Undibacterium parvum: one gene and its partner. The protein of the gene in region 2 binds, or shares a complex with, the protein of the main gene of each other region. Links are inferred from orthologs where the notes say so. Each region holds a gene or a part of one and is shown on either strand. Other genes may lie near its edges. The genes, in order: trxA and EJN92_RS19790.

Region 1 (3,248 bases), 810 kb from region 2 along the record:
CAAGATCCAGATTTTTTGCAATTGATCAGGCTTGATCAGTAATTCTTCGCGACGAGTGCCCGACTTGTTTAAGTTGATCGCTGGGTAAACACGCTTCTCTGCAAGGCGACGCTCAAGGTGTACTTCCATGTTGCCGGTACCCTTGAATTCTTCAAAAATAACGTCATCCATGCGGCTACCGGTTTCGATCAGGGCAGTCGCGATAATCGTCAGTGAACCACCTTCTTCGATGTTACGGGCAGCGCCGAAGAAGCGCTTCGGACGTTGCAGCGCATTGGCGTCAACACCACCGGTTAATACCTTGCCGGAAGCAGGAATGACGGTATTGTAAGCGCGTGCCAGACGTGTGATCGAGTCCAGCAAAATCACCACGTCTTTCTTCATTTCGACCAGGCGTTTGGCTTTTTCCAATACCATCTCAGCCACTTGCACGTGTCGAGTTGCTGGTTCATCGAAGGTCGATGCAACCACTTCGCCGCGCACAGAGCGCTGCATTTCGGTTACTTCTTCTGGACGTTCGTCGATCAGTAAAACGATCAGTGTAATGTCAGGATGGTTTGCTGTGATCGCGTGAGCGATATGTTGCAAAATAACTGATTTACCAGATTTTGGTGACGCCACCAACAAGCCGCGCTGACCTTTACCTATTGGCGCGATCAAATCGATAATACGACCGGTAATGTTCTCTTGCCCGTTCATTTCACGTTCTAAGCGCAATGGTACGCTAGGATGCAGAGGCGTCAGATTCTCAAACAGTATTCTGTGTTTCGATGCTTCCGGTGATTCACCGTTGACCTTGTCTACCTTTACCAGAGCAAAATAACGCTCACCATCTTTAGGTGTGCGTACTTCGCCCTCGATAGAGTCACCAGTATGCAGATTGAAACGACGAATTTGCGAAGGCGAAATATAGATGTCGTCGGTTGACGCCATATAGCTCGCATCTGGCGAGCGCAGAAAGCCAAAGCCATCCGGTAAAACTTCGAGTGCGCCATCGCCGAAAATTTGCTCGCCTGATTTGGCGCGCTTCTTAAGGATTGCGAACATCAGTTCTTGTTTGCGCATCCGTGCGGCATTGTCGATGTCTAAGCCTACGGCCATTTCTAGCAAGGCTGAGACGTGTAACGCCTTTAATTCTGATAAGTGCATGGTGAGTGTCCCGAGATGGGATATGTAGGTGGGGGAGTGAGAAGAAGTGAACTACAGTGTGATATTTTTAACTGCGCCAACCGTGTAGTCAGGGCAGTTGTCTAAAAAATAGAGTGTTTTTTTATATTGTTACCGATTTTCAAGCGAGGCATACGCATCGCTTGAAAATTTATTTCAGCATATTACCTTAAATATTACTATCGATAAAGGATGTTAATTGTCCTTTTGAAAGCGCGCCTACTTTTTGTGCTGCTACCACACCGTTTTTAAACAAAATCAGAGTGGGGATGCCGCGAATGCCAAATTGAGCAGGGATCGCTTGATTAGCGTCTACATCCATTTTGGCAATAATAAATTTCCCGCCAGCATCCTTGGCAACTTCTTCAAGAATAGGGGCAATCATTTTACATGGACCGCACCACTCAGCCCAGAAATCTACCAGGACAGGTTTGTCGGATTTTAAAACGTCGGCTTCAAAAGAAGCATCGCTTACATAGATGATGTTTTCGCTCATGGATTACTCGTTGAGTTGGCAAATTAAAAGTTGGTAGCGCCACAAGAATGTTAAGCTGAATTGTTGATGTCAGGCTGCATTCAACGCTTCCAATTACCTAGCTCCTTGATGGTAGCAAGCAATAAACTTAAGTTGGAGACGTTTTATCCCAATTCAATGGTATTGACTGGAACAAATGAGCAGGAATCTGTGTCAAGTGGCAAACTATACTCAAATAGTAACCTATTTTTCCTAAAGTTTGGAAAACGCCACACTTTATCAAGCTACGACTGGATATGTTGGCTTACTGAGTAAGCTCGCTAGCCATAATGAAGAGAGCAGATTCACGTCTAAATGTTGGCCGTGTCTACGTATTGATGCTTTATGGATGGGCCTCAATCACGCTCTTAATCATAGTAGTGTAGTAATTAATTTTTACACTTATAATGTAGAGTAGCTTGTCGATAAGCGCGTGGACTGCTGGTCATAACGTGCCGCTCGAAAGAGATAAAATCTGAAGGTTGACGGGTCCGACAGGACGCTAGAATAAGCGATAAAAATGATTTCTGAATTTGAATTACTTGCAAATAAAGTTGAGAGTCTGGCCGAGTTGGTGCACGCCTTACGACTTGAGAATGTTGAGCTACGCCGCGCAGCGGCCATGCTGACTGCCGAAAATAAGGATCTGCAGCTGCGCATGGCGCAGGCGCATGAGCGCGTCGCTGCATTGTTGGCGCAATTACCTAGTGATGAAGATGCAGAAGAGGATCTCGCATGAAAGAGAGTAATTTGATACAGTTGGACGTCCACATTATGGGACAGTCGTATACCCTCGCTTGTAGAGAAGGCGAAGATAAGGCCTTACTCAATGCCGTTGCATATTTGAATGAAAAAATGTGTGTGATACGCGATAGCGCGAAAATCAAAGGCACCGATAGAATTGCTGTCATGGCTGCGCTTAGTTTAGCGACCGAGTTGTTGGCGACCAAGTCTCCCGAGGGACCATTGTCGGGTTTGAGTATGGCGGAAGTGAAACAAAAAATTCTCAGCATGCACGATACTTTGGATCTGGCATTGACTCCGCAAGAAAATCTATTTTAAATTAACTCTTTATTGCTTAATTTAATTGAAAAAAATGTAGAGGGAATTCGCAGTTGAGAGTAAACTTAAATTCCCTACCGTGTTCGCCAGTGCCATATATTCCTTGAACCATTTATGTGCACAGGCTGCGGGAATTGTTCGACAGGTGTGAGCGTCGCTAGTTCGATGAACCCGAAGTTGAAACGACTGCGGCCAACTTGAACCGTCTGGTTCAGGATGCCGGCATAGCGGCATTGGTGGGGACTTATTCTTAAGCACTTGCGATTTTTTTCGTAAGTGCTTTTTTTATTGCAAGTGTATTTTTTCGCGCTAAATTGAGTTTAGATTTAGTATCGAAAATGTGGCTCGCATGTTGCTGTCAAACTGGCCTATCTGTGCTATTGATTGTAAGTTTTTCGAAAAAAAACAGTATGCCCTCAAGGCCCAATATCCATGCGCCTCTTGGGCCATGCTGGCCGGAAAGGCGCATGGATATTGCGCGTTCGGGCATGTCTTCGTTGAGTTT
Region 2 (3,251 bases):
TACCTTGGGATGGTCTTCTGGTGCGCCATCGGGTAAAGGTAAGCCTTGCGGATCGAATACCTTAACTTCTCCGCCCATCGCCTCCAATAGACGTGCTGCTTCCAAGGTTAAAAGTTTACTGTAGGAGCGTTCACGTAACGAACCATACAGTAGCAAGAAGCGTGGCGCGTGCGTTGTAGGCGCTTGATGTGTCAGTTTTTCCTGATCAGGTTTCTCAAATAATGCCTGATCCAGGCTAGGGAGATTAAGATGTGTGAGCGACACGATTACCCTCCGCATCAATTACTTTTTCGCCGTCTTCTTTGGTGAATTCTTTCAGTTGCGGCAATGGCAGGATATCTAAAACAACTTCCGACGGACGACACAATTTAGTACCTACTGGCGTCACAACAATAGGACGATTGATCAGGATGGGATGCGCCATCATGAAATTAATCAAATCATCATCGCTCCATGTCGTTTCATCGAGATGTAACTCTTCGTAGGGTGTGCCTTTTTTACGCAGAACTTCGCGTACAGAGACGCCCATCGCTGCGATCAGTTCTACTAACTTTGTTCTCGAAGGAGGATGTGTCAGGTATTCAATGACTTCCAGTTCGACACCGGTATTGCGGATCAGCGCCAGAGTATTACGTGACGTGCCACATTTGGGATTGTGATAAATGGTAATGGTCATGAGCTATCTACTAACGAAATTAATGAGGTGCAAAATCACTGGGAGCCACAGTTCCGCCAACAGTGGCGTCTTTCGGTGGTGCAGGATACAACCAGCAAAAGATTAGCGTTGCCATAGCAGCACCCAGCAACTGGGCGATGATGAAGCCTGGTGCATCGATGGGACGAATGCCCGCGAAGGTATTGGTGGCTGCACGCGCCAGCGTTACAGCTGGATTGGCAAATGAGGTTGATGAGGTAAACCAATACGCTGCCGTAATATACGCCGCTACTGCAAACGGAGTGACCGCCGGACGGCTACGTGAACATCCTATGATCACGGCAATCAAACCAAAGGTGGCAACGAACTCGCTCCACCATTGCGACGTGCCAGTACGGATATGCTCGGATGCAAAAAAGACCGGATCTTGAAACATCACATGGGCAGCTGCCACACCAGCGAACGCGCCGAGAATCTGCACCAGAATATAAGGTAGCACTTCCGCGCCGGGCATATTCTTTTGCCAGGCTTCAGATAGTGTGACGACAGGATTAAAGTGTGCACCGGATATGGTGCCAAACATCAGGATCAAGGCAATCAAACCGGCGCCGGTCGCAATCGCATTGGCCAATAAAGCGAGCGCCACGTTGCCACCGGCCAGCCGCTCGGCCATGATGCCGGAACCTACTACCACCGCCAGCAAAAAGGCGGTACCTAGTCCTTCGGAAACTAAACGTCGTGCAATGGTCATGGCTTAAGCATCCCTATTTTGTCGAGTTCCAGCTTTAACGCCAGACGCTCCAGTTTCTCCATCGGCAGACACAAAAAAATATCCAGCCTGGTCTTGATTTCGCGGCAAATGCGCGCAAACGCATGGTGTCTTTCTTCTTCACTGCCTTGCACTTCAGCGGGATCTTGAAAGCCCCAGTGTGCGGTGACCGGCTGCCCTGGCCAGAATGGGCAGATTTCACCTGCAGCCTTATCGCAAACGGTAATGACAAAGTCCATATGGGGCGCATAGTCTGGCGCAAACTCGTCCCAGCTTTTGCTTCGTAGATCCGTGGAAGGATAGCCAATATGCTGGATTTGTTCAATCGCGAATGGATGCACGATACCCGTAGGATGGCTGCCCGCGCTATAGGCTTTGAAGCGGCCTTTGCCAGCGACGTTTAACATCGCCTCTGCCATGATGCTGCGAGCCGAATTGCCCGTACATAAAAACAGCACGTTATACACTTTGTCGTTCATGGAACTCTCCTGAACAGATAGGTTAATCAGATAAGCAAGAAAGCTTAGGGCATCAATTGACCGACACGATCAAGTTCCGCTTTTAGTTGCGTCATGTCGTTTTGTAGCTGGTCCAGTGGCAGTGCCAGAAAGGCTTCAATCCGTGTGCGTAAGATGCGATACGCAGTCATGAACGCCGCATCGATTTCCGCATCGGTACCAGTCACGTGTGCTGGATCTTCCACTCCCCAATGAGTGCGCAATACCGGTCCCAGGTAGGCGGGACAAGTTTCCCCTGCGGCACTGGCACAAACGGTAATCACGATGTCCGGTGTGGCAGGTAGGTTGTCCCATGATTTGCTGTAGTAACCTTCGGTAGCGATGCCTTCACGTGCCAACAAGGCAAGCGAGCGTGGGTGCACTTCACCCGTCGGTTTACTGCCCGCACTCATCGCTCTCCAGCCTGCAGGCGCCAGATGATTAAAGGTGGCTTCGCCCAAGATCGAGCGGCAAGAGTTACCGGTGCAAAGAAATAAAACGTTCATAAAACGGTCCTTGAGTAAAAATTGGAATACGTGATTATTTGGCGAGAGTGCCGACTGGCATACATTGCTGTATCTGCACAGGCGTGCACGGATTGCCGCCGCAACAGTTGTCGGTTAAAAAGCCCAGTACCGAGTTCATGGTCACGATATCGGCGGAATAGATGACAAAGCGACCGTCCTGTCTAGCAATCACTAGATCGGCATGCGACAACTCTTTAAGATGAAAGGACAAGGAAGACGGCGGTATACCCAGTTGTTCGCCTATTTTGCTGGCCGCCAAGCCTTCCGGCCCGACTTGTACCAATAGGCGAAAGACGGCGAGGCGAGATTCTTGCGCCAAGGCGGCGAGCGCGGAGAGGACTTTTTTGGTTTCCATCTATTTTTTCCATTAACAATTCATTGACTATAATTCTATAATAATGGAAATATGAAATAAATGCAAAAAAATACACACTTACTAACAAAGTTTCTCTGATGGATGACACAACAAGTTACTTGCTCTTTGAATTACTTATTGAGGCTCACTAGTGTCCGGTTAAATTGCTTTAAAAGCTGAAGAATCCAACGCGGGTTCAAATATAAATATCAGCCTCAGATACCAATCGAACTCTCGCCGATAATGTACATGGCCGCAATCAAATAAGCCTTGACTCTATATCAGCTATAGACTTTAAAATAATGCAGCGTTGATTCTACCAACGGCAATAATGCCCAATAAAAGGAGAAAATTTTGACAAATGCTTGCAGCGCCGGTCTGGATATCGGTTTCGCCTCATTGACTTACATACAGGTTGGTATTCTAGGAATCATCCAAGGTATCACTG

What was found.
Region 1: the proteins of EJN92_RS19790 (region 2) and trxA are in contact, whole or in part, in an NMR structure (PDB 2IPA), measured with the Bacillus subtilis proteins. The link is inferred for Undibacterium parvum from one-to-one orthologs.

The regions. Positions count from the first base shown.
Region 1 is NZ_CP034464.1:3,724,993-3,728,240, forward strand. What follows is about bases 1-2,917. They hold trxA (thioredoxin TrxA), read right to left. Parts: upstream 1,664-2,917; coding sequence 1,337-1,663; downstream 1-1,336. Other genes in these bases: rho (transcription termination factor Rho), read right to left, coding at 1-1,149; EJN92_RS16260 (DUF904 domain-containing protein), read left to right, coding at 2,202-2,420; EJN92_RS16265 (cell division protein ZapA), read left to right, coding at 2,432-2,743. UniProt on the Bacillus subtilis protein: Participates in various redox reactions through the reversible oxidation of its active center dithiol to a disulfide and catalyzes dithiol-disulfide exchange reactions.
Region 2 is NZ_CP034464.1:4,533,820-4,537,070, reverse strand. Bases 154-3,073 are described here. They hold EJN92_RS19790 (arsenate reductase ArsC), read right to left. Parts: upstream 1,904-3,073; coding sequence 1,403-1,903; downstream 154-1,402. Other genes in these bases: EJN92_RS19780 (ArsR/SmtB family transcription factor), read right to left, coding at 2,462-2,803; EJN92_RS19785 (arsenate reductase ArsC), read right to left, coding at 1,948-2,427; EJN92_RS19795 (MIP/aquaporin family protein), read right to left, coding at 696-1,406; arsC (arsenate reductase (glutaredoxin)), read right to left, coding at 245-676; arsH (arsenical resistance protein ArsH), read right to left, coding at 154-279. In the rest of the region: more of arsH, read right to left, coding at 1-153; EJN92_RS19775 (undecaprenyl-diphosphate phosphatase), read left to right, coding at 3,158-3,251. UniProt on the Bacillus subtilis protein: Catalyzes the reduction of arsenate [As(V)] to arsenite [As(III)]. In vitro, can dephosphorylate para-nitrophenyl phosphate (pNPP).